One region of the Methylobacterium sp. CCH7-A2 genome, then DNA from elsewhere that is predicted to be linked to it. Evidence: predicted binding sites of a transcription regulator. Region 1 holds the regulator's gene; each other region holds the start of a gene.
What was found. The regulator PhoB, encoded in region 1, activates phosphate uptake and scavenging genes when phosphate is short. The targets are predictions, from matches to a motif close to TGTCATNNANCTGTCAT.
Positions count from the first base shown of each region.

Region 2: phnC (phosphonate ABC transporter ATP-binding protein) is a predicted target of PhoB. The motif match lies at 3,109-3,125, and genes of this name have one in related genera.
Region 3: AX750_RS20735 (ArsJ-associated glyceraldehyde-3-phosphate dehydrogenase) is a predicted target of PhoB. The motif match lies at 4,848-4,864, and genes of this name have one in related genera.

Region 1 covers NZ_LSKN01000298.1:91-7,853, forward strand. The annotation lists gene AX750_RS22720 (TIGR03862 family flavoprotein) at 44-1,282, opposite strand; gene phoB (phosphate regulon transcriptional regulator PhoB) at 1,445-2,143, opposite strand; gene phoU (phosphate signaling complex protein PhoU) at 2,302-3,021, opposite strand; gene pstB (phosphate ABC transporter ATP-binding protein PstB) at 3,065-3,865, opposite strand; gene pstA (phosphate ABC transporter permease PstA) at 3,914-4,804, opposite strand; gene pstC (phosphate ABC transporter permease subunit PstC) at 4,817-5,788, opposite strand; gene pstS (phosphate ABC transporter substrate-binding protein PstS) at 5,948-6,973, opposite strand; gene AX750_RS22755 (ATP-binding protein) at 7,095-7,763, opposite strand, start outside.
Region 2 covers NZ_LSKN01000220.1:9,737-17,499, forward strand. The annotation lists gene AX750_RS16175 (phosphonate dehydrogenase) at 1-563, opposite strand, end outside; gene phnE (phosphonate ABC transporter, permease protein PhnE) at 560-1,363, opposite strand; gene phnD (phosphate/phosphite/phosphonate ABC transporter substrate-binding protein) at 1,369-2,238, opposite strand; gene phnC (phosphonate ABC transporter ATP-binding protein) at 2,272-3,027, opposite strand; gene AX750_RS16195 (class I SAM-dependent methyltransferase) at 3,249-3,875, shown strand; partial or broken gene AX750_RS16200 (nucleoside phosphorylase) at 3,958-4,632, shown strand; gene AX750_RS16205 (DUF1772 domain-containing protein) at 5,057-5,485, shown strand; gene AX750_RS16210 (enoyl-CoA hydratase/isomerase family protein) at 5,864-6,637, opposite strand; gene AX750_RS16215 (acyl CoA:acetate/3-ketoacid CoA transferase) at 6,634-7,763, opposite strand, start outside.
Region 3 covers NZ_LSKN01000282.1:14-7,776, reverse strand. The annotation lists gene AX750_RS20765 (aldolase/citrate lyase family protein) at 1-235, shown strand, start outside; gene AX750_RS20760 (hypothetical protein) at 232-471, opposite strand; gene minC (septum site-determining protein MinC) at 655-1,401, shown strand; gene minD (septum site-determining protein MinD) at 1,434-2,249, shown strand; gene minE (cell division topological specificity factor MinE) at 2,246-2,509, shown strand; gene arsJ (organoarsenical effux MFS transporter ArsJ) at 2,516-3,757, opposite strand; gene AX750_RS20735 (ArsJ-associated glyceraldehyde-3-phosphate dehydrogenase) at 3,762-4,805, opposite strand; gene AX750_RS20730 (arsenate reductase ArsC) at 4,938-5,468, shown strand; gene AX750_RS20725 (metalloregulator ArsR/SmtB family transcription factor) at 5,465-6,358, shown strand; partial or broken gene AX750_RS20720 (MFS transporter) at 6,504-7,763, opposite strand, start outside.

The DNA of each region.
Region 1 (7,763 bases):
TCACGCCACCTTCAAACGGCCGACCCCTCACCCTGCCCTCTCCCTATGGGACAGGGTTCTCCGTCGAGGTTCCCCGCGCGAGCCACGCCACCATCCCCGCCGCCGCCGCGACGCCGGTCGCGAAGCAGCCCTGCAGGAGGTAACCGCCGGTCGGCGCCTCCCAGTCCAGCATCTCGCCGGCGACGAAGACGCCCGGCAGGCGCCGCAGCATGAAGCCCCCGTCGATCTCGCCGGCCGCGATGCCGCCGGCGCTGGAGATCGCCCGGTCGAGCGGCATCGTCCCGGTCAGGCGCACAGACGCGGATTTGATCGCCGCCGCGAGCGCCGCGGGACTCTCGTCGAGCCTGCCGCCGACGCTGTCGCGCAGCACCGCCACCGCCGCCGGCGACAGCCCTGCCGCCTTGCGCAGATGGTTGCTGAGCGTCTCACCGGGCCGACGCTTGCCGAGCTTCTCGGTCAGACGGGCGAGGTCGAGATCGGGCCGCAGGTCGATCTCGAGCAGCGCCGAACCGTCGCGCGCGATCGCCTCGCGCAGCGACCCCGACAGCGCATAGATCGCGCCGCCCTCGAGTCCATGCGCGTCGATCATCGCCTCTCCAACAATTTCTTTGCCGGCAAAGCGAAGCGTGATCCGTTTCAGCGGCGCGCCGGCGAAGCGCTCGCGCAGCGTGTCGGACCAGGCCACGGCGAAGCCGCCATTGGCGGGCCGCAGCGGCGAAATGGCAACGCCCTTGCCGGCCAGCAGCGGCACCCAGCCACCGTCCGAGCCGAGCCGCGGCCAGCTCGCCCCGCCCAGCGCAAGCAGCGTCGCATCGGCGGCGACCGTCACCTCGCCGGCCGCCGTGGCGAAGGTCAGCGCGCCCTCGTCGTTCCAGCCGGTCCAGCGCCGGCCGGCTTCGAGCCGCACCCCGAGCCCGTCGAGCCGGCGCAGCCAGGCGCGCAACAGCGGCGACGCCTTCATCGCCTTCGGGAAGACGCGCCCGCTGGTGCCGATGAAGCTCTCCGCGCCGAGCTCGTCGGCCCAATCGCGCAGCGCCTGCGGTGGAAACGCCTGGATGGCGGGTTCGAGCCAGTCCCGCGCCGCGCCGTAATGCGGCAGGAAGCTCTCCAGCGGCTCGGAATGGGTGAGGTTGAGCCCGCCGCGCCCGGCGAGCAGGAATTTGCGCGCCGGCGACGGCATCCGCTCATGGATCGTCACGCGGTGGCCGGCCTGGGCCAGCCGCTCGGCCGCGATCAGCCCGGCCGGGCCGGCGCCGATGATGGCGATGTCTTTGATCTGCATCGGGCCGGCTTGCGCCGTCGGGCGTCGCGGGTCAAGCGATCAGGCGCATGCCGGAGCGACCTCGTCATTCTCGGGCTCGACCCGAGAATCTATGGCCGGCACGGCAGGGGAGCCTCGGCGTCACGAGATGCTCGGGTCTGCGCCCGACCATGACGGTTTCCCTCACGCCCGCGCGAAGGTCTCGTCGAAGGCGTAGCCCGCGCCACGGACGGTGCGCAGCGGATCCTTGGCGTCGCCCGGCGTGATCGCCTTGCGCAGCCGCCCGACATGGACGTCGACCGTGCGCTCGTCGATGTAGACGTCGCGGCCCCAGACGGCGTCGAGCAGCTGGGCGCGCGAATAGACCCGGCCCGGCGCCTGCATCAGGAATTCCAGCAGCCGGAACTCGGTCGGCCCCAGATGCAGCTCTTCGCCGGCCCGGCGCACGCGGCGCGTCGTGCGGTCGAGTTCGAGATCGCCGGCGACCAGCAGCCCCGCGACATGGCCGGGCTTCGCCCGGCGCAGCAGCGCCTGGATGCGCGCGATCAGCTCCGGCAGGGAGAACGGCTTGACGACATAGTCGTCGGCCCCGGTGGCGAGGCCGCGCACGCGCTCGGTTTCTTCGCCGCGGGCGGTCAGCATGATGATCGGCACGCGCTCGGTGTCGCGCCGCGCCCGCAGCCGCCGGCACAGTTCGATGCCGGAGAGACCGGGCAGCATCCAGTCGAGCAGCACGAGATCGGGCGTGTTGTCTCGCAGATGCAGCTCGGCGTCGTCCCCCCGCGCCACGCTGTCGACTGCGAAGCCCTCGGCCTCGAGGTTGTAGCGCAGCAGCAGGGTGAGGGGTTCCTCGTCCTCGACGATCAGGATGCGGGCGGCCATGGCACGGTTCCGTTCTTGGCGTTTGTGCCGAAACGCATCGTCATGCTCGCCCTTGTGGCGAGCATCCACGTCTTGAACGCGGCGTGGGTCCGGCGAAGACGTGGATGGTCGGAACAGGCCCGACCCTGACGGCGAAGGCTCCGGCGCAGTCGGTGTTGTCAGCTCCCTGTCACGGCCTCGACCGTGATGTCGGTGGTCTCGAGCTTGGGACGGTTGATGTCGAGCGATTCGCCGGTGACGAGATAGTGGATCGTCTCGGCGATGTTGGTGGTGTGGTCGCCGATGCGCTCGACGTTCTTGGCGCAGAACAGGAGATGCGTGCAGAAGGTGATGTTGCGCGGATCTTCCATCATATAGGTCAACAGCTCGCGGAACAGCGAGGTGTAGAGCGCGTCGATCTCGCCGTCGCGATGCCAGACCTCGAGCGCCTTCTGCTCGTTGCTGGTGGCGTAGGCGTCGAGGACGTCCTTGAGCTGCGCCTGCACCAGCCGGCTCATATGCTCCAGCCCGACGACGGCGCGGTGCGGCGGCGAGAACTGGCCGGAGATCGCGACCGCGCGCTTGGCGATGTTCTTGGCGAGGTCGCCGACGCGCTCGATGTCCGAGGCGATGCGGATCGCCGAGATCAGCTCGCGCAAATCGTTGGCGAGCGGCTGGCGCCGGGCGATCGTCAGCACGGCGCGCTCCTCGACGTCGCGCTGCAGGTTGTCGAGCCGCTGGTCGGCGGAGATCACCTTCTGGGCCAGCGTCGTGTCGCGGCGCACCAGCGCGACCGTGGAATCGCCGAGCATGCGCTCGGACATGCCGCCCATCTCGGCGAGGCTGCGGCGCAGCGACTCCAGTTCGGCGTCGTAGGAGCGGACGATATGTTCGGTCATCGCGGCGTTGTCCTTTGGATGCGGAGCGGAAGCGGCGGCCAAATCAGCCGAAGCGGCCGGTGACGTAGTCCTGCGTCTGCTTCTTGCTCGGGTTCATGAAGATCGTGTTGGTCGCGGCGAACTCGATCACCTCGCCCAGATACATGAAGGCGGTGTACTGCGAGATGCGCGCCGCCTGCTGCATGTTGTGGGTGACGATGACGATCGTGAAGTCGGCCTTCAGCTGCTCCAGCAGATCCTCGATCTTGCCGGTCGAGATCGGGTCCAGCGCCGAGGTCGGCTCGTCGAACAGGATGACCTCCGGCTTCTGCGCGATGGTGCGCGCGATGCAGAGGCGCTGCTGCTGGCCGCCCGAAAGGCCCATGCCGGAGGTCTTGAGCTTGTCCTTGACCTCGTCCCAGAGCGCGGCCCGGCGCAGCGCGCCCTCGACGCGGTCGTCGAGCTCCGACTTCGGCGGCTTCTCGTAGAGGCGGATGCCGAAGGCGACATTGTCGTAGATCGACATCGGGAAGGGCGTCGGCTTCTGGAAGACCATGCCGATGCGCGAGCGCAGCTCGTTGACGTCGACGTCGTTGGAGATGACGTTGCGGCCGTCGAGCATGACCTCGCCGGTCGCGCGCTGCTCGGGATAGAGCGAATAGATCCGGTTGAAGATGCGCAGCAGCGTGGACTTGCCGCAGCCCGAGGGGCCGATTAGGGCCGTGACATGCCGGTCGCGAAAGTCGAGATTGATGTTCTTCAGCGCCTTGTGCTCGCCATAGTAGAAATCGAGGTTCTTCACCGCGATCCGGACGGGCGCGTCGGCGTCGAGCGACTGCGGGCTGAGTTCGAGGGTCGAAAGCATCGACGGGTTCCTTCGGATCTGACGCGACGGAGATAGGTTAGGCGGGTCTCACTTGCCGCCGCGCACGATGCGGCGGGCGACGAGCGAGAGCAGCAGGATCGACAGGGTGATGATCAGCGAACCGGCCCAGGCGAGCTGCTGCCAGTTCTCGTAAGGCGCGGAGGCGAACTGGTAGATCGTCACCGGCAGGTTCGACACGCCGCCCATCAGGTCCGACGAGAACCAGAAATTGTTGTTCAGCGCGGTGAAGATCAGCGGTGCGGTCTCGCCTGCGATGCGGGCGAGCGCCAGCAGGATACCGGTGACCATGCCGGCCTTCGCGGCCTTCCAGGTGATCGAGGTGATCACCACGGAAGGCGGCGCGCCCAGCGCAGCCCCGGCCTCGCGCAGCGGGCCTGGCACCAGGCGCAGCATGTCCTCGGTGGTGCGCACGATCACGGGGATCGCGATGATGCCGAGCGCGACGCCGCCGGCCCAGCCGGAATAGCCGCCGACCGGCTCGACCAGAATGACATAGACGAACAGGCCGATCAGGATCGAGGGCGCCGAGAGTAGGATGTCGTTGATGAAGCGGATCAGGTCGGCCAGCTTCGAGCCCTTGCCGTATTCCGCCAGATAGGTGCCCGCCAGCACGCCGATCGGCGTCGCCACGGCGATGCCGAGGAAGGTCAGCACAATCGAGCCGACCATGGCGTTGGCGAGGCCGCCGCCCTGCGATCCGGGGCCAGGGGTGATCTGCGTGAAGGTGGCGACGGAGAGCCCGCCGATGCCCTTCACGATCAGCATGCCGAGGATCCAGAACAGCACGAAGATGGCGAGGAAGGTGAAGCCGGCGGAGATGACCCGCATCGCCTTGTCGGCGGTGCGGCGGCTCTGCCGGACGCGGCCCCAGGCGGCGTAAGGGGCGGCGGGAGCGGTGGAGGAGGTCGTCAGGCTCATGATCGGGCTCGCTCAGAAGGTCTTGACCCGCGACACCAGGATGCGCGCGACGACCAGGACGACGAAGGTGACGAAGAACAGGATGCAGCCGAGCGCGATCAGCGCGTTCATCTGCAGGCCCAGCGCCTCGTTGAACTCGTTGGCGATGCGCGAGGCGATGGTCGAGCCCGGATCCATGATCGAGGCCGAGAGGCGGTTGGCATTGCCGACCACGAAGGTCACCGCCATCGTTTCGCCGAGCGCGCGGCCGAGACCCAGCATGATCGCACCGATGATCGAGACGCCGGCCTGCGGCACCAGCACATGGCGCACGACCTCCCAGGTCGTCGCCCCGATGCCATAGGCGCTCTCGCGCAGCACGGAGGGGATCTGATCGAGCATGTCCCGCACGATCGAGGCGATGAAGGGGATGATCATGAAGGCGAGGATGATGCCCGCCGTCAGGATGCCCAGTCCGGAGGGCGAGCGCGAATACAGGATTGTCCCGACGATCGGCATCCCCTCGACGATGTTCGAGAGCGGGACCTGCACATAGGCCGCGAAGAGCGGCACGAAGACGAACAGGCCCCACATGCCGTAGATGATCGAGGGCACGGCGGCGAGCAGCTCGATCGTGGTCGAGACTGGCTGCTTGAACCAGGGCGGGGCAAGCTGGGTGAGGTAGACGGCGATGCCGAGCGAGAGCGGCACGCCGATCAGCAGCGCGATCAGCGCCGTCGAGAGCGTACCGACGATGGCCGGCCAGGCGCCATAGACATCGGCCTGGGTGTCCCATTGCGAGCCGGTGATGAAGCTCAGCCCGAACGCCTTGAAGGCCGGCCAGCCGCCGATGACCATCGACAGCATGATGCCGGCCAGCAGCAACAGCACGAACAGGGCCGAGATCAGGCTGGCATTGCGGAAGACGATGTCGAAGGTGCCCTTCGGCGTCTTTCGCTGCGGCCGCGCGGCCGGAATGCTCAGAGTGTCGGTCACGGCGGTCATCCGTGGAACTCCGGTCGTGGCGGAACGAGGATGCGAGGCGGAAGGCGAAGGCTCTCGGGAGGGCCCTCAGCCGGAACAGCGGTTCCGCCGCTGCTCGGGATGGAGGCCTGATGAGGAAGACGAGGCGGAACCGGGTTCCGCCTCGCCCTCAGTCGGTGATCAGAAGATCGGCTTGCCCGACGGGTCGGTCACGCCCTTCCAGGCGGCGCGGACCTGATCCTTGACGTTGGCCGGGAGCGGCACGTAGTCGAGGTCCAGCGCCATCTGGTCGCCGTTCTTGAAGGCCCAGTCGACGAACTTCAGCGCGGCCTGCACCTCTTCCGGCTTCTCCGGCTTGGCGTGGACGAGCAGGAAGGTCGCGGCCGTGATCGGCCAGGCCTCGGCGCCCTTCTGGTTGTTCAGCGAGATGCCGAAGCCGGGAGCCTCGTTCCAGTTGGCGTTCGCGGCCGCGGCCTGGAACGACTTGTCGTCCGGCGCCGGGAAGTTGCCCTCGGCGTTCTGGATCAGCGCGTAGCTGAGCTTGTTCTGCTTGGCGTAGGCATATTCGACATAGCCGATCGAGTTGGCGACCTGCTTGACCGAGGCCGAGACGCCCTCATTGCCCTTGCCGCCGATGCCGACGGCCCACTGCACCGAGGTGTTGGCGCCGACCTTGGACTTCCACTCCGGCGAGACCTTGGAGAGATAGTCGGTGAACACGAAGGTCGTGCCCGAACCGTCCGAGCGATAGACGGGATTGATGTTGGCGTCGGGCAGCTTCAGGCCGGCGTTGAGGGCGACGATCTTGGGATCGTTCCACTTCTTCACGGTGCCCATGTAGATTTCGGCGATGATCGGGCCGGTCAGCTTGAGCTGGCGGGCGTCGATGCCGGCGATGTTGATCGCGGGGACGACACCGCCCATCACGGTCGGGAACTGGATGAGGCCGTCCTTGGCCAGATCCTCGCCCTTGAGGGGAGCGTCGGTGGCGCCGAAGGCGACCGTCTTGGCCTTGATCTGGCGGATGCCGCCACCGGAGCCGATCGACTGGTAGTTGAGACCGATATTGGTCTCCTTCTTATAGGCCTCGGCCCATTTCGAGTAGATCGGGAAGGGGAAGGTCGCGCCGGCGCCGGTGATGTCGGCGGCCTGGGCGACGCCCGACAGACCGATGGTCGCGGCCGCGAGAATGAGAAGTTTGCGCATGAGATGTCCTCTCTGGGTCGCAGGTTCAGCGAGCCGTTCAGAACACCCTCTGCATGACAGCTTCATGACACTTCGTCACGCATGCTGTCATGAAGGCGTCACGCAGCGTTAAGAAACGCCCTCAAGGCTTGCGCGCCGAAGCCCCGAAACGTGGCAAAACAGCCCTGAACGTCGCACCCTCACCGAGCGCGCTCTCGATCGTCAGCCGCCCGCGATGGCGCAGCACGATGTGCTTGACGATGGCGAGGCCGAGCCCCGTGCCGCCGGCCTCGCGGCTCGCCGCGGTATCGACCCGGTAGAAGCGCTCCGTCAGCCGCGGCAGATGCTCCGGTGCGATGCCCGGCCCATCGTCGCGCACGCCGACGCTGACCTCGAGCGGCCCGTCGACGACGTCGATCACGACCTCTCCGCCGCTCTTGCCGTACTTGATCGCGTTCTCGACGAGGTTTTCCATCAGCCGCAGCAGCTCGTCGCGGTCGCCCGGTACGTTTACCGGCTCGGTCGGCGCCCGCAGCGTCAGCGTCACCTCGCGCTCGCGTGCCATCAGCGTCAGCGAATCCACGATCTCGCGCGAGATGCCGGTCAGATCGACCGGCGTCTCCGGCGCCAGATGGGCGCGCAGTTCGATCCGCGAAAGCGAGAGCAGGTCGTCCACCAGCCGCGCCATGCGCAGCCCCTGCTCGCGCATGATCGCCAGGAAACGGTCGCGCGCGCCGGCATCGTTGCGCGCCGGGCCCTGCAGCGTCTCGACGAAGCCGAGCAGCGAGGCCAGCGGCGTGCGCAGCTCGTG
Region 2 (7,763 bases), on a different contig from region 1:
ATCTCGCGATCCTGCGCGTCGCAGGCGATCAGCCGACAGTTGAAGCCCGACAAGCATCGCGCGATGGCCTGCCCCACTTGTCCAAACCCGACGATTCCAACGGTTGAACCCGACAGACCTGTCCCGTAGAGTTGCGGCCGCCAACCTGCGAAGCCGTCATGCCGGATTCGCTCGTCGCCGATCCGGATATGGCGTCCAAGCGCGATCGTGAGCCCGACCGCCAGCTCTGCCGTTGGCACGGTCAGCAGGTCGGGCACGATGGTGACCCAGACGCCGCGCTCCGTCGCCGCTTCGACGTCGATGTTGTCATAGCCCTTCAACGCGGCGCCGATAATCCGCAGATCGGGGCATCGATCGAGAAAAGCGCCGTCGATGTAATCATGCATGAACGCCATGAGAGCGGACGCGCCTTGGCAGCGCTCGATGAGCGACTCGCGCGACCAAGGCTCGACCGCCTGGTTGGACAAAACACGCGCCGCGCCATCGAACGTCGCGCGGGTTTCGTCGAAGGACCGGCTGGTCAGGACAACAAGAGGCAAGGCCGCCAATGGCGAGCTTGTCATTTTAGAGACTTTCGGAGAGATGCGCCGATGCTGTCGACGGCGACGACGCAGGCGAGAATCGAGAGCAGGATCGCCGATACTTGATCATAGTTCAGCAGGCGCAAGGCCGCGATCAGCTCGAACCCGATCCCGCCGGCTCCGACGATGCCAAGCACGGCCGAAGCGCGGAAATGATACTCCCAGCGATAGATCGTCACGTCCGTGAGCTGCGGCAGGACCTGCGGCAGGACCGCATGCGCGATGACCTGCAGTGGTGTCGCGCCGGCCGCTCGCGCCGCTTCCAGAGGTTTGGGGTCAACATGTTCGATCGCCTCAGCGTAGAACTTGCCGACCATCCCGACCGAGTGAAGCGCCAGCGCCAATACGCCGGGCAATGCGCCAAAGCCGACGGCCGCCACAAACAGCACGCCAAGGATGATCTCCGGCACGGAACGGAGGAACGCCAAAAGGGTTCGGACGGCAAAACAGACAGCCGGGTGCGGGCTGGTGTTCGGGGCGGCCAACAGCGCCAGCGGCAGCGAGAAGACGACCGCGAGCGCCGTGCCCGCGATCGACATAGCAAGGGTGTCAAATAGCGGCCGCAGCCAAGACTGCCAGCGCCCGAAATCGGGCGGGATCATTTCGTCGGCAAGCTGGCTGATCGCCGGGCCGCTCTCGATGAAGCGCTGGAGGTCGAAAAATCCCGTCACACCCAACGCGATGACGCAGACGGCGATGATCGCGGCCAGAAGCCCCGCCCCACGCAAGGCGGAGCGGCGTTCTTCGGCAAGAATTGTATCGAAGGACCCGGATGCGCTCATGCCAATCACCCGAGCTTGGCGATATCGAGATTGAGGATCTTCGCCATGTCGCGCAAGACGTCATAGTCCTTGTCGGTGGCTGGCGCGAGCCGCTCGACCCGGAACAGCTTGAGGATCTCGGGATCCTTGAGTTCGAGGAACGCCTTCCTGATCGCGTCCTTGAGTTCAGGCTTGAGGTAGCCCTGAATCGTCATCGGGTAGTTCGGGATCGGGTCCGACAGAGCGATTTGCCTGAGCTTGGTCGCATCGACCTTGTTTGTCTCGACCAGAACCCTATAGATCGCCTCCGACAGGGCGCCGGCGGGAATCTGTCCGGCCGCGACTGCTCGCGCCACCGCATCGTGCTTGCCAAGATGGACGACCTTGTAATCCTTGTCCCCGATCAGGCCGTTCTTGGCCAGATGCGCGCGCGGCGCGAGATGGCTCGACGTCGAAGCCTGATCGCCGAATGCGAACGGCTTGCCTTTCACGTCAGCCAGTTCCTTAACCGGACCATCGACGTTGGCGATCAGAATGGAGTTATAGTTCGGCTTGCCCTTCTCGACGCCGACAGCGAACGGCTCGATTTCCGGCGCCTTCGACTTCGCTAGGACGTAGGAGAACGGACCAAAATATCCGACCTCGATCCGACCGAACCGCATCGCCTCGATCATTGACGAATAGTCCGTCGTCACGATGATCTCGACTGGCTTGCCAATCGTCTTCTCCAGAAAGAGTTTGAGCGGCTGCGCATTTTGGATGATCGTGGACGCGTTCTCATCCGGCAAAAGCGCAATGCGCAGTTTGTCCGGGTTTGCCTTGTCGGCGGAGGCAGGGCCGGCCAGAGCAAATAGGCCAGCCGTAGCGGCTGAGGCGATGAACGTTCTGCGCTTCATGACGATGTCCTGATCGATTGTAGGGGTCGATTTTTAGGCGGCGACAAGTTCGGCCGTGCGCGTCTGGTAAATGTGGTCAAGAGCGATGCCGCCGACTGACTCGGGACCGTCCTCGAACACGATCTCTCCCTTCGCCAGGCCAAAGATCCGGTCGCCGAACTGGCGCGCCAGTTCGACCTGATGAAGGCTGACGATCGCGGTGATGCCATCTTCCCGGCAGATCCGGTGCAGGTCCTCCAGCACCTTGGCGGCGGTCGCGGGATCAAGGCTAGCGACCGGCTCGTCTGCAAGCACGATCTCGGGCTTCTGCGCCATCGCACGCGCTATCCCGACCCGTTGCTGCTGCCCGCCCGAGAGTTGATCGGCGCGATCCAGTGCGCGGTCGGCAAGACCGACCCGGTCGAGAGCCTCAAGCGCCATGACTCGATCAGCGCGGGGCAGAGGCGCGAGCGACCTCAGAAACCCGTGTGAAGCCAGGCGGCCGGTCAGAACGTTCTCAAGCGCCGTCAGACGGCCGATCAAGTGGTGTTGCTGGAAGATCATGCCCGTCCGGCGGCGGTGGGCCCGCAACGTCGCCCCGCTGGCGAAGATCGATCCGTGCCCCTCGCTCCGGACATCGCCCTGCGTCGGCCGGACAAGTCCGTTCAGGCTACGCAGAAGGGTCGATTTCCCGGCGCCCGACTTGCCGAGCAGCACGATGAACTGCCCGCGCGCGAAAGTCGCATTAGTCGTCTTCAGTGCCTCGACACCGTTCGGGTAGGTGACGGAAACATCGACAACCGACAGCATCAACACTCTCCTTCAGCAGAAATTCGTTCGTATAATCCGAACAAAAATCATTATAGTTCGGATTATCGCTAATGCGCAAACGTGACGCCTGCGTGACACGAGGACGTTGTGTTAGACGTAATTCGTGCGTCGGCGGGGGATGACCGCCTCGTCATGACGGGCTTTGCTGCCGCCAAACGGCCGGCGGCCCAAGGGGTCGTCGCAGCATCGGAGAGCCAGCCATGTCGAGCCCGCGCCAGCAGCATTGGGAAAATGTTTACAGCACCCGGCAGGCGGACGAGGTCAGCTGGTTCCAGGACGACCCGACGCTCTCGCTCGACCTGATCGCGCGTTCCGGGATCAGCGCCAATGCCCCCATCATCGACATCGGTGGCGGCGCCTCTGTGCTGATCGACAGGTTGCTGGGTGCCGGCCACTCGACCCTGACCGTGCTCGACATCGCCGAGGCCGGCCTCGCCGTCGCGCAGAAGCGGTTGGGAGACCACGGCGGCCGCGTGACATGGTGCGCCCAGGACGTGACCGCTTGGCATCCCCCGCAGGACGCCTTTGCACTCTGGCACGACCGTGCGGTGTTTCATTTCCTCGTCGAGGCAGCCGACCGCGCCGCCTATGTCCGCGCCCTCGATTGCGGCCTCAGGCCTGGGGGCTTCGTCATCCTCGCGCCCTTCTCCCTGACCGGCCCGGAGCGATGCAGCGGACTTCCCGTGAGGCGCTATTCGGCAGCTATGCTCCAGGCAGAGCTCGGGGCGGACTATGAACTCGTAAACCAACAGCCGCAGACACATCTGACGCCCGCCGGGAATCGTCAGGATTTCATCTGGTGCCTGTTTAGGAAGTCAGCGACGTGAGCGGCGGTGCAGTCATGACCAGAATGGCGCAAGGCCTGGCGAGCGAGCCCACGACACCATGACAGACCACCGCGACAGGCCCATGCCGATACTGGCCAACAAGCACCACTCTGAAGCATCCGCCTTCGAGCCGGGAAACCTGCTGCGCGAAGCGCGCCGCCACGAAGGTCTGGCCGTGCGCGACGTGCCGGCGATCTGCGTGCTCGACCCCGATGGCGATCTCGTCCGGCGGCTGCGCCAGGACGGACGCGCAACGACTGACCGAGATTGGGCCTGCTATCACAGCGAACTAGATCGTTTCGTGGAGGGCGACGTCGAGTTTGGCATCGTTGGCTGCGTCGTCGGCGCTTCCTATGCCGTGCTGGTGGCGGAACAGTTCTTCGCCGCCGGCTGCAGGCTTCTGATCAGCATGACCTCGTCTGGGCAACTGCAGCCGGTGCGGCCGCCGCCTTATTTCATCCTGATCGAACAGGCCCTGCGCGACGAGGGCACGAGCTACCATTACTTGCCGCCATCGGACTTCGCCCAGGCCGACACTGGCGTCATCGCTGCGCTCGAGAGCGCCTTCGACGGCATGCGTGAGCCGGTGCTGCGCGGCGCGACCTGGACCACCGACGCGCCTTTCAGGGAGACGGAGCGCGCCATCGCCACCATGACCGCACGCGGCCTGCTCGCCGTCGAGATGGAGGCTGCCGCGCTGTATGCCTTCGCGCAGGCTTGCGGCAAGCGCGCCGTCTGCTTCGCCCACGTCACCAACCAGATGGGCCATGTCAACGGCAGTCGGTCTTCTTGTCGAAGCTCTTCGCGCGAGGGGCCATGCCGCGCCGTCGCACCGGCCAGCGGCCTCGGAGCTTTCTGATTGTCGCCATTGTGGTCTCGCCCCGATCCTCTAAGCGCTAAAGGACGCCGGCAGCGGCCCGCCAAGGAGGTTTCCGGACGCGGCACAGGAAATCCCGGAGCCGATGTGGCGCGATTGTGCCGCGGCGCTCACAGCGCACGGTCAGCGCGAGAGCGCACCCTGCAGGATCAAGGATTTCCGAGCGTCGGCGAGCGGATCTCTACTGCCTTGCTCAGGCAATTTTCTCTGGCGAATATGAGGCTGCTGACCATGCCCGCTGGTCAACATCACAAACTCGGAATAGTATTTCGCAAAGTGCACGAGATAAAAAAGGCCAACTGGGATGATTGCGGGACAAATCGCTCTTGTGTTGGCCGCAGCCTTCGGAGGGGCTGCTTTTTACATAAACATCGCGGAACAACCTGCGCGTCTCGGTCTTGATGATAAGAGCATGTTGAAGGAGTGGAAGCCGAGTTATGCGGGCGGCTTCGTCATGCAAGGCAGCTTGGCAGTTGCCTCTGCCTCAATGGGCCTTGCTGCGGCGTGGCTCACAAAAGATTGGCGCTGGGTTGTTGGAGCAGCCCTGATCCTGGCCAACTGGCCCTACACCCTGCTGGGCATGATGCCGACGAATAACAAGTTGAAGGCGATTGCCGAAGCTGATGCGGGACCGGCGTCGCGTAGCTTGATCGAAAGCTGGGGTCGCCTTCATGCCGTCCGAACGACGCTCGGCATTGCCGCGACACTCGCGTATCTTTGGGCGCTGAACTGAGCTGTCATTTATACCACCGAACTTCGCCTTCCGCTTGTAGATGCTGACGTCGCTCACACCTGCTTGCGGCAGAGTTCGCCGACCGTGACACCCGATTCCTGTTCCCTGATAATCGCGGTGATCTACTCTTCCGTGAGACGAAGAGAACAAGCCGGCCAAAGGCGGTCTTCACATCCGCGATGAGACCGGCATGGCTCGCGACCTCCGCGACATCGTGCCTGAAAAAGCGGACCCTCGCCCCTTCCGCTTCTAACAGTTTCATTGCTTCGGCTACGGCCTCGTCCTCGACGATATCGCTGAAGGCGATGTCGTGGCTTGGCGAGGGCGAGACCGATGCCGCGTCTTGCGACGGTAATCATGGCAACGGGGCGCGCCATCTCATTCCCCCCGATACGTCGGTGTGCGCTTCTGCTGGAAGGCCGCGACGCCTTCCTTGACGTCATCCGTGTAGGAAATGAGCGAGCTCGCCAGCGCTTCCATGACCGCGCCGCTATCCTCGCCCTCGGCGGCATTGATCAGCTGCTTGACGATGAGGTTCGCGACCGGCCCGCGTCGGCAGATGCGCTCGGCCATGGCCTGCGCGGCCGCGAGCGCGCCGCCTTTCTCGACGACCTGATCGACGATGCCGAGCGTCAACGCCTGTTCGGCGGTCACGATCTCGCCGGAGAGCGCGAGGCGCCGCGCGACCTGTCCACCGAGGCGCCTGACCAGACGCTGTGTGCCCGACCAGCCCGGGATCATGCCGAGCCCGGTCTCGGGCAGGCCGATCTTGGCCTGGACCTCGCAGATGCGGATATCGGCGGTGACAGCAAGTTCGAGGCCGCCGCCGAGGGCATGGCCGTTCATCGCGGCGATGACCGGCGGCTTCATCCGTGCCAGCTTATCGAAGACGCGGTGACCAGAGCGCACCCAGCCCTGCCCCATCTCCAAAGGTGAGAGCCCTCCCCAGGCGACGATGTCGCCGCCGGCGCAGAAGGCCTTGCCCTCGGCCGTCAGGATAACGGCGCGCACCGACCGATCGGTATCGATCGCGTCAGCGAACCTGCCGAGCAAACTGACCATGACGTCGTCGAGCGCATTGAGCTTTTCCGGCCGGGCGAGCGTGATCGTCGCGATGCCGGACGCTATGTCGAGGCGGACGGGTTCGCTCATGCCGCTCTCGCCGGAACTTTGAGCCCGATCAGCGCCTCGTTGAAGAGCGCAACGTCCATCAGCTTTGGCGGCTTCGGCACCTTCAGTAAGAACTCGCTTTGGGCGAGGATATCGCGCTCCAGATCGACGCCCGGCGCGATCTCGGTGACGACGATGCCCTCGGCCGTCAGCTTCATCACGCAGCGCTCGGTGACATAGGTGATGTCCTGTCCCTGTGCGACAGCGCGCGGGCCCGAGAAGGAGATGTGCTCGACAGCCTCGACCAACTTCTTCACCTTGCCTTCCTTCTCGATGACGAGCTTCCCGTCAGCGATCGCGAGCTTGGCGGCCGCGCTGAAATAGCCGGAGAAGATGATGCGTTTGGCGCGCGCGGTGATGTCGATGAAGCCGCCGGCGCCGGCCGTGACATGGGGCCTGACGCCGAGCTTGGAAACGTTGACGCAGCCCTGCCTGTCGATCTGCAGGAAGGAGAGCAGCGACATGTCGAAGCCCGCTCCCTGGAAGTAGGTGAACTGGTAAGGAGAGGGCACGATCGCCTCCGCATTTGAGGCGCAGCCGAACTGGAATTCGAGCAGCGGCACGCCGCCGACGGCGCCCTGCTCGATGACCCAGGTGACGGAGCCGTGCTGGCCTTCCTCGATCAGAATGCGCGGCACATTGGCCGAGATGCCGAAGCCGATATTGACGGCGTCGCCATAGCGGAGTTCCTGCGCCACGCGTCGCGCGATCACCTTGGCGACGTCGAAGGCTGGGGTCTCGAAGCTCGACAGCGGCCGGCGCACCTCACCGGAGATCGCAGGGTCGTAGACGGTCTGCGTCGTCTGCATCTGGTCGGGCGCGACCACGATCGCATCGACGAGGATGCCGGGCACGAAGACGGCCTGGGTGTTGAGGCTGCCGGCCTCGACCACGCGCTTAACCTGCGCGATGACGATACCGCCATTGTTGCGCACGGCCAGCGCCTGATCGAGCGGACCGAGCAGGCCGCCCTCGTGCTCGTAGGAGAGGTTGCCGCGCTCGTCGGCCGTGGTGGCGCGGATGATCGCGACCTTCGGCACGATGCTGCGGAAATAGAGCCAGTCGTCACCGTCGAACTCGACGCGGGAAACAATCGGCTCGGCCATAG
Region 3 (7,763 bases), on a different contig from region 1:
CCATCCCGAGGTTCTCGCCGCCTTCGCGGCTGTCGCGGCGGCGACGCGTGCGCAGGGCAAGATCTTCGGCGTCATCGGCGTCGGCGCGGCGCTGTTGCAATCGCATGCACTCGATCTCGGCGCCCGGCTGATCGTCGCCACCAACGACATCAACCTGCTGATCGACCAGGGAACCGCGGTCGCGCAGACGCTGCGCGCGCGCACCGGGTCGGCCGCTCCCGCCGCTCCGCGCTAGTCGGCCGCGGGGGCGAGCCGGCAGGTCGAGCGGGTGAAAACCTCGATCTGCGACAGGGCGGCGTCGAGCGTGGCGAAGGGGCCATGCTTCATCGCGCGCATGGTCTCGGCGACGCGCTCACCGGGAATGATTCGGTATTCGCCCGGCGCCGCCAGCTCGACGCGCCCCATATCGCGTCCGAGCAGGTCGGTCAGGGCCCAGCTGGTCAGGCCGCTGGGCGTGACGATGATGTCCATGGTCGGCTCCGCAGGCCCATCGCCCGGCCGCGAGGATCGCACGTTTCGGGGCGAGCCGCCTCATGCTTTGCGAGGCGTTGCGGCGCGGCTGCCACAGCTCGTGCGAATGGCCTCAGGAGCAGCGTCATTTACCGGCCGTTAACCATTGGCTGAATACACCGAAGACACCGAAAATTTACCAAGATGACCGCCGTGTTAACCAAACCCAGGCCCATCCGCCTCAAGGGGCGCTCCTACCTTGCCTTGACGCTGACCCCCGAGCTGCCGCTCGAGGACTGGCTGATCCGGCTCGACGAACTGGCCGCGCTCTCGGCCGGCTTCTTCCTGCGGCGGCCCGTCGTGCTCGACATCGAGGGGCTCGAGCTGGACCGGGCGGAGCTGCGCGACCTCGTCGCCAAGCTGTCCGGTCGCGGCGTCCGGATCATGGGCATCGAGGGGGCCAGGGCCTCCATGCTGGGCTCGGATCTGCCGCCGGCGATGTCCGGCGGGCGTTCCACCGCCGATGTCGAGCCGCCGGCCGCCGAGGCGGCTCCGGAGCCGGTGCCGGACGCGGTGGCGCCGGAGAGCGTCGTCCGCTCGGATCCGACGCCGGGCAAGCCGATGCCGTCGATCATCGTCACCCAGCCCGTGCGCTCGGGTCAGTCGCTGTTCTTCCCAGAGGGGGACGTCACCATCGTCGGCTCGGTTGCCTCGGGCGCCGAAATCGTCGCGGGCGGCTCGATCCATGTCTACGGGACGCTGCGGGGCCGGGCGCTCGCCGGCACCATGGGCAACGCGTCGGCGCGCATCTTCTGCAGCCGGCTCGAGGCCGAGCTGCTGGCGATCGACGGCTTCTACAAGACAGCCGAGGACATGGAGCCGGAGCTGCGCGGCAAGGCCGTGCAGATCTGGCTCGAAGGCGAAACATTCAAGGTCGGGTCGATCGCCTGACCAGGCGACATCGGGACAATCGGGAGAGGTCTATGGGCAAAGTCATCGTGGTCACCTCGGGCAAGGGAGGCGTCGGCAAGACGACCTCGTCCGCCGCGCTCGGGGCAGCGCTCGCCAAGGGTGGCGAGAAGGTCGTGGTGGTGGATTTCGACGTCGGGCTGCGCAATCTCGACCTCGTCATGGGGGCCGAGCGCCGGGTCGTCTACGACCTCGTCAACGTCATCCAGGGCGAGGCCAAGCTCACCCAGGCGCTGATCCGCGACAAGCGCGTCGAGACGCTCTATTTGCTGCCGGCCTCGCAGACCCGCGACAAGGACAACCTCACCGCCGAGGGCGTGGAGAAGGTCATCGGCGCGCTCAAGAGCGTCTTCGACTGGGTGATCTGCGACAGCCCCGCCGGTATCGAGCGTGGCGCCACGCTGGCCATGCGCCATGCCGACGTCGCCATCGTGGTGACCAATCCGGAGGTCTCCTCGGTGCGCGATTCCGACCGCATCATCGGCCTGCTCGATTCCAAGACGCTGCGCGCCGAGCAGGGCGAGCACATGGAGAAGCACCTGCTGCTGACCCGCTACGACCCGGTCCGGGCCGAGCGCGGCGACATGCTCAAGGTCGACGACGTGCTGGAGATCCTCTCCATCCCGCTGCTCGGCATCATCCCCGAGAGCATGGACGTGCTGCGCGCCTCCAATCTGGGCTCGCCGGTGACGCTGGCGGATGACCGCAGCGCCCCCTCGATCGCCTATTTCGAGGCCGCGCGCCGGCTCCAGGGCGAGAACCTGCCGATCATGGTCCCGGGCGAGAAGCGCGGCTTCTTCGGCAAGATCTTCGGAAGGAAGGCGGCATGAACCTGCGTCGTTTCTTCTCGCGCGTGCAGTCGGCCCCCGCCGCCCGCGAGCGCCTCAAGGTCCTGCTGGCGCATGAGCGCGCCGCGGTCGGCGACTCCGATCTCGTCGCCAAGCTCCGGGACGAGATCCTGCGTGCGATCTCCAAGCACATGCAGATCGATTCAGAGAAGGTCAGCGTCACGATGGAGCGCGGCGCCCAGGTCTCGACGCTGGCCGTCGACATCGAAATCCCCTTCGACGTCGCCCGCAAGGCGGCCTGAACCGGCTCACGCCCGGAGCGGAGCATCCCTCCGCCCCGGGAGAGCCAGCGTCGCCACGAAGCACGCCGCCAGCATCAGGCCCGAGCCGATCAGGCAGGCCTGCAGCCCGCCCGCCTGGTAGAGCAGGCCCGAGAGCAGCGTGCCGCCGAACCGCCCCAGCGCATTGGCGGCGTAATAGAACCCGACATCCTCGGCCGCCTTCTCCGAGCCCGCATAGGCCAGGATCAGGTAAGAGTGCAGCGACGAGTTGACCGCGAAGGCGAAGCCGAACAGGCCAAGCCCCGCGACCAGCACGAGATCGGGCCGGGAGACGGCCCCGCTCAGCAGCAAGGCGGCGAGCGCAAAGGGGATCGCCGCCAGCGCCAGCGACCAGAGCCGCGCCGCCGGGACTTCGCTCGACAGCCCGTCGGCGCTTCGGGCGATGAGGGCGGGCGCAGCCGCTTGAACGAGGCCGTAGCCGATCGTCCAGAGCGCCAGGAAGCTGCCGACCATGGTGAAGGTCCAGCCCGAGGCATAGAGGAACACCGGCACGCCGACGACGAACCAGACGTCGCGCGCTCCGAACAGCGCGACGCGGGCCAGCGCCAGCAGGTTGACGCCCCGGTTCTTGGCGAAGAGCTCGCGCGCGGATTTGCTCGCCTTGGCCTTGCCCATCATTGCCGGCAGCGCGATCACCACGCCGAGCAGGATCAGCGCCAGCATCGCCGCCATCGCCCAGAGCGCGCCGCGGAAGCCGAGCGCCTCCAGCAGCAGCCCGCCCAGGAAGAAGCCAACGCCCTTCATCGCGTTCTTGGAGCCGGTGAACCAGGCGACCCAGCGGAACAGCCGTCCCTCAGCGTCCTCGCTGCGTGCCGCGGCCTCGGCGACCTTGATCGCCGATTTCGAGGCCGTCTTGGTCAGGTCCTTAGCGACGCCGCAGACGCCTTGCGCCATCACCACCCAGGCGACGGAGGCAGCGGCCGTCCAGTCCGGCGACAGGCCCGACAGCAGCAGGAAGCCCGCGATCTGCGTGCCGAGACCCACCGCGAGCATGCGGGTGATGCCGTAGCGCGCCGCGAGCCAGCCGCCGATCAGATTGGCGACGATCCCGGCCGCCTCATAGAGCAGGAACAGGAAGGCGAGGGTGAAGGGCGAATAGCCGAGCCGGAAGAAATGCAGCAGCACGAGCATGCGCAGCGCGCCGTCGGTCAGGGTGAAGCCCCAATAGGCGGCGGTGACGATGGCGTAGTTGCGGGTTCCCTCGGTCACCCGATCAGATCCCGGCCTGTTCGAGATGGCAGGCGAGATCGACCATGCGGCAGGCATAGCCCATCTCGTTGTCGTACCAGGCGTAGACCTTCAGCATCGTGCCGTCGGTGACCAGCGTCGAGAGACCGTCGACGATGCTCGAGCGCGTGTCGCGCTGATAGTCGATCGAGACCAGCGGGCGCGGCTCGAAGCCGAGGATTCCGGCCAGTGGCCCCTTGGCCGCCTCCGCGAACAGCGCGTTGACCTCGGCCGCGGTCGTCGACCGCTCCAACTCGAAGACGCAGTCGGTCAGAGAGGCGTTGAGGACGGGCGCGCGCACGGCGTGGCCGTCGAGCTTGCCCTTCAGCTCGGGATAGATCAGCGCGATCGCGGTGGCGCTGCCGGTCGTCGTCGGTTGCAGCGAGAGCATCGCCGAGCGGGCGCGGCGCAGATCCTTGTGGGGCGCATCGACCACGACATTGGTGTTGGTCGGGTCGTGGATCGTGGTGATCTGGCCGTGCCGGATGCGCAAATTCTCGTGCACGACCTTCACCACCGGGGCTAGGCAGTTCGTCGTGCAGGAGGCGGCGGTGACGATCGGGTGAACGGCGGGGTCGTAGAGATGCTCGTTGACGCCGACGACGACGTTGAGGACCGAGGGGTCCTTCACGGGGGCGGCGACGATGACGCGCTTGGCGCCGCGCTTCAGATGCCCCTCCAGTGTCGCCGGCGTCAGGAACTTGCCGGTGCATTCGAGCACGACATCGACGCCGAGATCCCCCCAGGAGATGTCGCCCGGCTCGCCCGCCGCCGAGAAACTTAAGCGGCGCTCGCCGATCGTGACCGCATCCTCGCCGGCGCTCGCGATGCCGCCGCGCCAGCGGCCCTGCATGCTGTCGAATTCGAGCAGATGGGCGGTCGCCGCCGCACCACCCTTGATCTCGTTGAGATGGACGACGTCGAGCCGGTTGCCGGCGCGCGGATCGTCGCCCTGCCGGTCGGCCGCCCCCAGGGCGGCCCGCAGCGCCAGACGCCCGATCCGCCCCATGCCGTTGATGCCGATCCGCATGACTCTGCTCCCTGTCTGTCTCAGGGAGGCTGCATCACCCGGATGAAGGCATCATGTCAATATGTCGGTTGACAACGACATATTCTGTGATGAGACTCATGTCATCCGAAACCGACATATCGGGACGACGCCATGACGACCTCTCCTCTCGCGGTGCTTTTCGTGTGCAAAGGCAATCACGCGCGCTCCATCATGGCCGAGGCGATCATGCGGCGCATGGCCGGCAAGTTCGCCGTCTACAGTGCCGGCTCGCAGCCCCGTGCTTCGATCAATCCCTTCGTCGTCAGGCTGCTCAAATCGCTCAACCACGATGTCTCCGACCTGCGGCCCAAGAGCTGGGACGCATTTTCCGGCCCGAACGCGCCGCAGCTCGACTTCGTCTTCACCCTCTCGGAGACGGCGGCCAATGCCGTTCCGCCGGCCTGGCCGGGCAATCCCGTGACGGCGCTCTGGACCCTGCCGGATCCGGCCGCCCATGAAGGCGACGACGTTCAGAAGGCGCTCGCCTTCGCCGATGCCTACCGCATGCTGAACAACCGCATCTCGCTCTTCGCGAGCTTGCCTCTGGCGACGCTGAAGGGCATGGCTCTGCAGCACCGGCTGGACGCGATCGGCAAGGACACGTCGCGCGCCGATCCATTGCAGAGGGATGACGCCGCGTGAAGCAGGGGCCGGCGCCGAGGCTGGAATCCGCGGAGGCGGTCGCGCTCCTGGCAGCGCTCGCCCAGCCGACGCGGCTCGAGATCTTTCGCCTGCTGATGCGCTACCGGCCGCATGGGCTGGCAGCGGGCGATATCGGCCGGCTGCTCGCCGTCGCGCACAACACCCTCTCGGCCCATCTCGCGGCGCTGGAGCAGGTCGGCCTGCTGGCCTCGCGGCGCGAGGGGCGTCACATCATCTTCGCCGCCAAGCCAGGCCCCGCCGATGCGCTGCTGGCGTTCCTGACGGATGCCTGCTGCACCCAGGGCCCGGCCGCCTGCCCGCCAGGGGCCACGGCGATCCCGGCGCGGCGCGAGCCCGTCGCGAGCGAGCGGCCGCTGCGTGTCCTCGTGGTCTGCACCGGCAACTCGGCCCGCTCCATCATGGCCGAGGCCATTCTCAACCGTGAGGGCCTGGGACGGATCGAGGCCTTCTCGGCCGGCAGCCGCCCGCAGGAGGCGCCTCACCCGGCGGCCCTCGGGTTGCTGGCGGAACTCGGATACGACGTCTCCGCCATGCGCTCGAAGTCCTGGGACGAGTTCCTCGGACCCGAGGCGCCGCCACTGGACCTCGTCGTCACCGTCTGCGACGGCGCGGCGGAGACGCCATGCCCCGTCTTTCCGGGCGCGCCATTGCGTGCCCATTGGGGACTGGACGATCCGGCGGCGGCAGCCGGCCCCGCTGCCGCCCAGCGTGCGGCCTTCCTGCAGAGCTACCGCCAGCTCACCGCACGGGTGACCGCCTTCGTCAACCTGCCCTTCGAACAGATGGCGGCGGATGAACTCGCTCCCGTGCTGGCGGCGATCGGCCGGATGGATGGCGCGACGCCGATGACGCTGGAACGGGCGGCGTGAGCGTCACAATCGATCGCAGACCCGACGGCGGGGCCTCGCGCAACGTCCTGGCGATGTCCGGGTCTCGGGCGAGATACCGGTTGCGTCGCTGAAGGGCCGGCGCTTTGGAGCGGTCGGTCTGCTCGCACCCTGCGCTGGCGGCCGGTCATTTCGGGGCCGGCAGGGCGGCAGCCAGCCGTGACAGCAGGAACAGCGACAGGGCGGCCGCGCCCGAGAGCACGATCAGCAGGATCGTGCTCGGCAGCAGCCCGGCCCGCTCGACCATGACCGCGAAGGCGACCGGCGCAGCCGCCCGGATGGCCAGCCCCGGCGCCGATAGCTTGCCCAGCATCGCCCCATAGCCGGCCGGGCCGAAGAGCCGCAGCGGCACCGTGCCCCGCACGATCGAGCTCAGCCCCATGCTGACGCCATAGGCGATGGCGAAGAGCCCGGCGAGCGTCGCCGTCGTGCCGCTGACCAGCAGCAGCGCGAAGCCGAGCGGCATCAGCGTCGCCGAAACCCAGGCGGTCGTAGTCGGCTCGAGTTCCGTTCCGAACAGCATCTCGACCAGCCGCCCCGCCACCTGCGAGGGGCCGACCATGGCGCCGATCCCGACCGCGAGCGCCGCGCTGAGGCCGAGACCCTCCAGCATCGTCAGCAGATGCACCGACATGGCCGAGACCACGAAGCCCTGGAGCGAAAAGGCCAGTGCCAGCAGCAGGAAGGCGCGCATCCGATCCCGGCCGAGGAGATAGGCGTGCGCATCCCCCTCCGGCCTGGGCGCCATGACGGCCGCGGCCTTGCCGCCACGGGCCGGCAGCAGCAGCGCATGTAGCGGCAGGCACAGCACGAGATAGCCGATCGCATAGAACTGGTAGATGCTGCGCCAGTCGTGATGCGCGAGCAGGGCCGTCGTCAGCGGCCAGAACAATGTCGAGGCGAAGCCGCCGATCAGGGTAAGCTTGCTGATCGCGCGGCGGGCGCTTGACCCGTGAGCCTGAGTCAGCGCGGTGAAGGCGGCATCGTAGAACACGAGCGTTCCCACGGTCTCCACCGCGATCATGGCGGCATAGAAGCTCACCGGGTCGCGCGCCTGCGACAGGCCGTAGAGCGCGGCCGCCGCCAGCACGCTGCCGAGGCTCATCATCGCCCGCGTGCCGAAGCGGTCGATCAGCTGGCCTGAGAAGGGCGCCGCCAGACCGCCGGCCAGCAGGCCGGCCGCGAAGGCGCCATAGGTCCACTCCGGCGCCCAGCCGAAGCTCTTGGTGATCTCCGGGGCGAGCACCGCAAAGGCATAGTAGAGCGTGCCATAGCCGGCGACCTGCGTGGCGCCGAGCGCCAGGATGAGACCCAGGCCGCCTTGCGCGGCGGTCTGGGGCAGTGGGGTGGGCATGGTCGTCATCAGGCGGTCGCGAGCTCCGGGGCC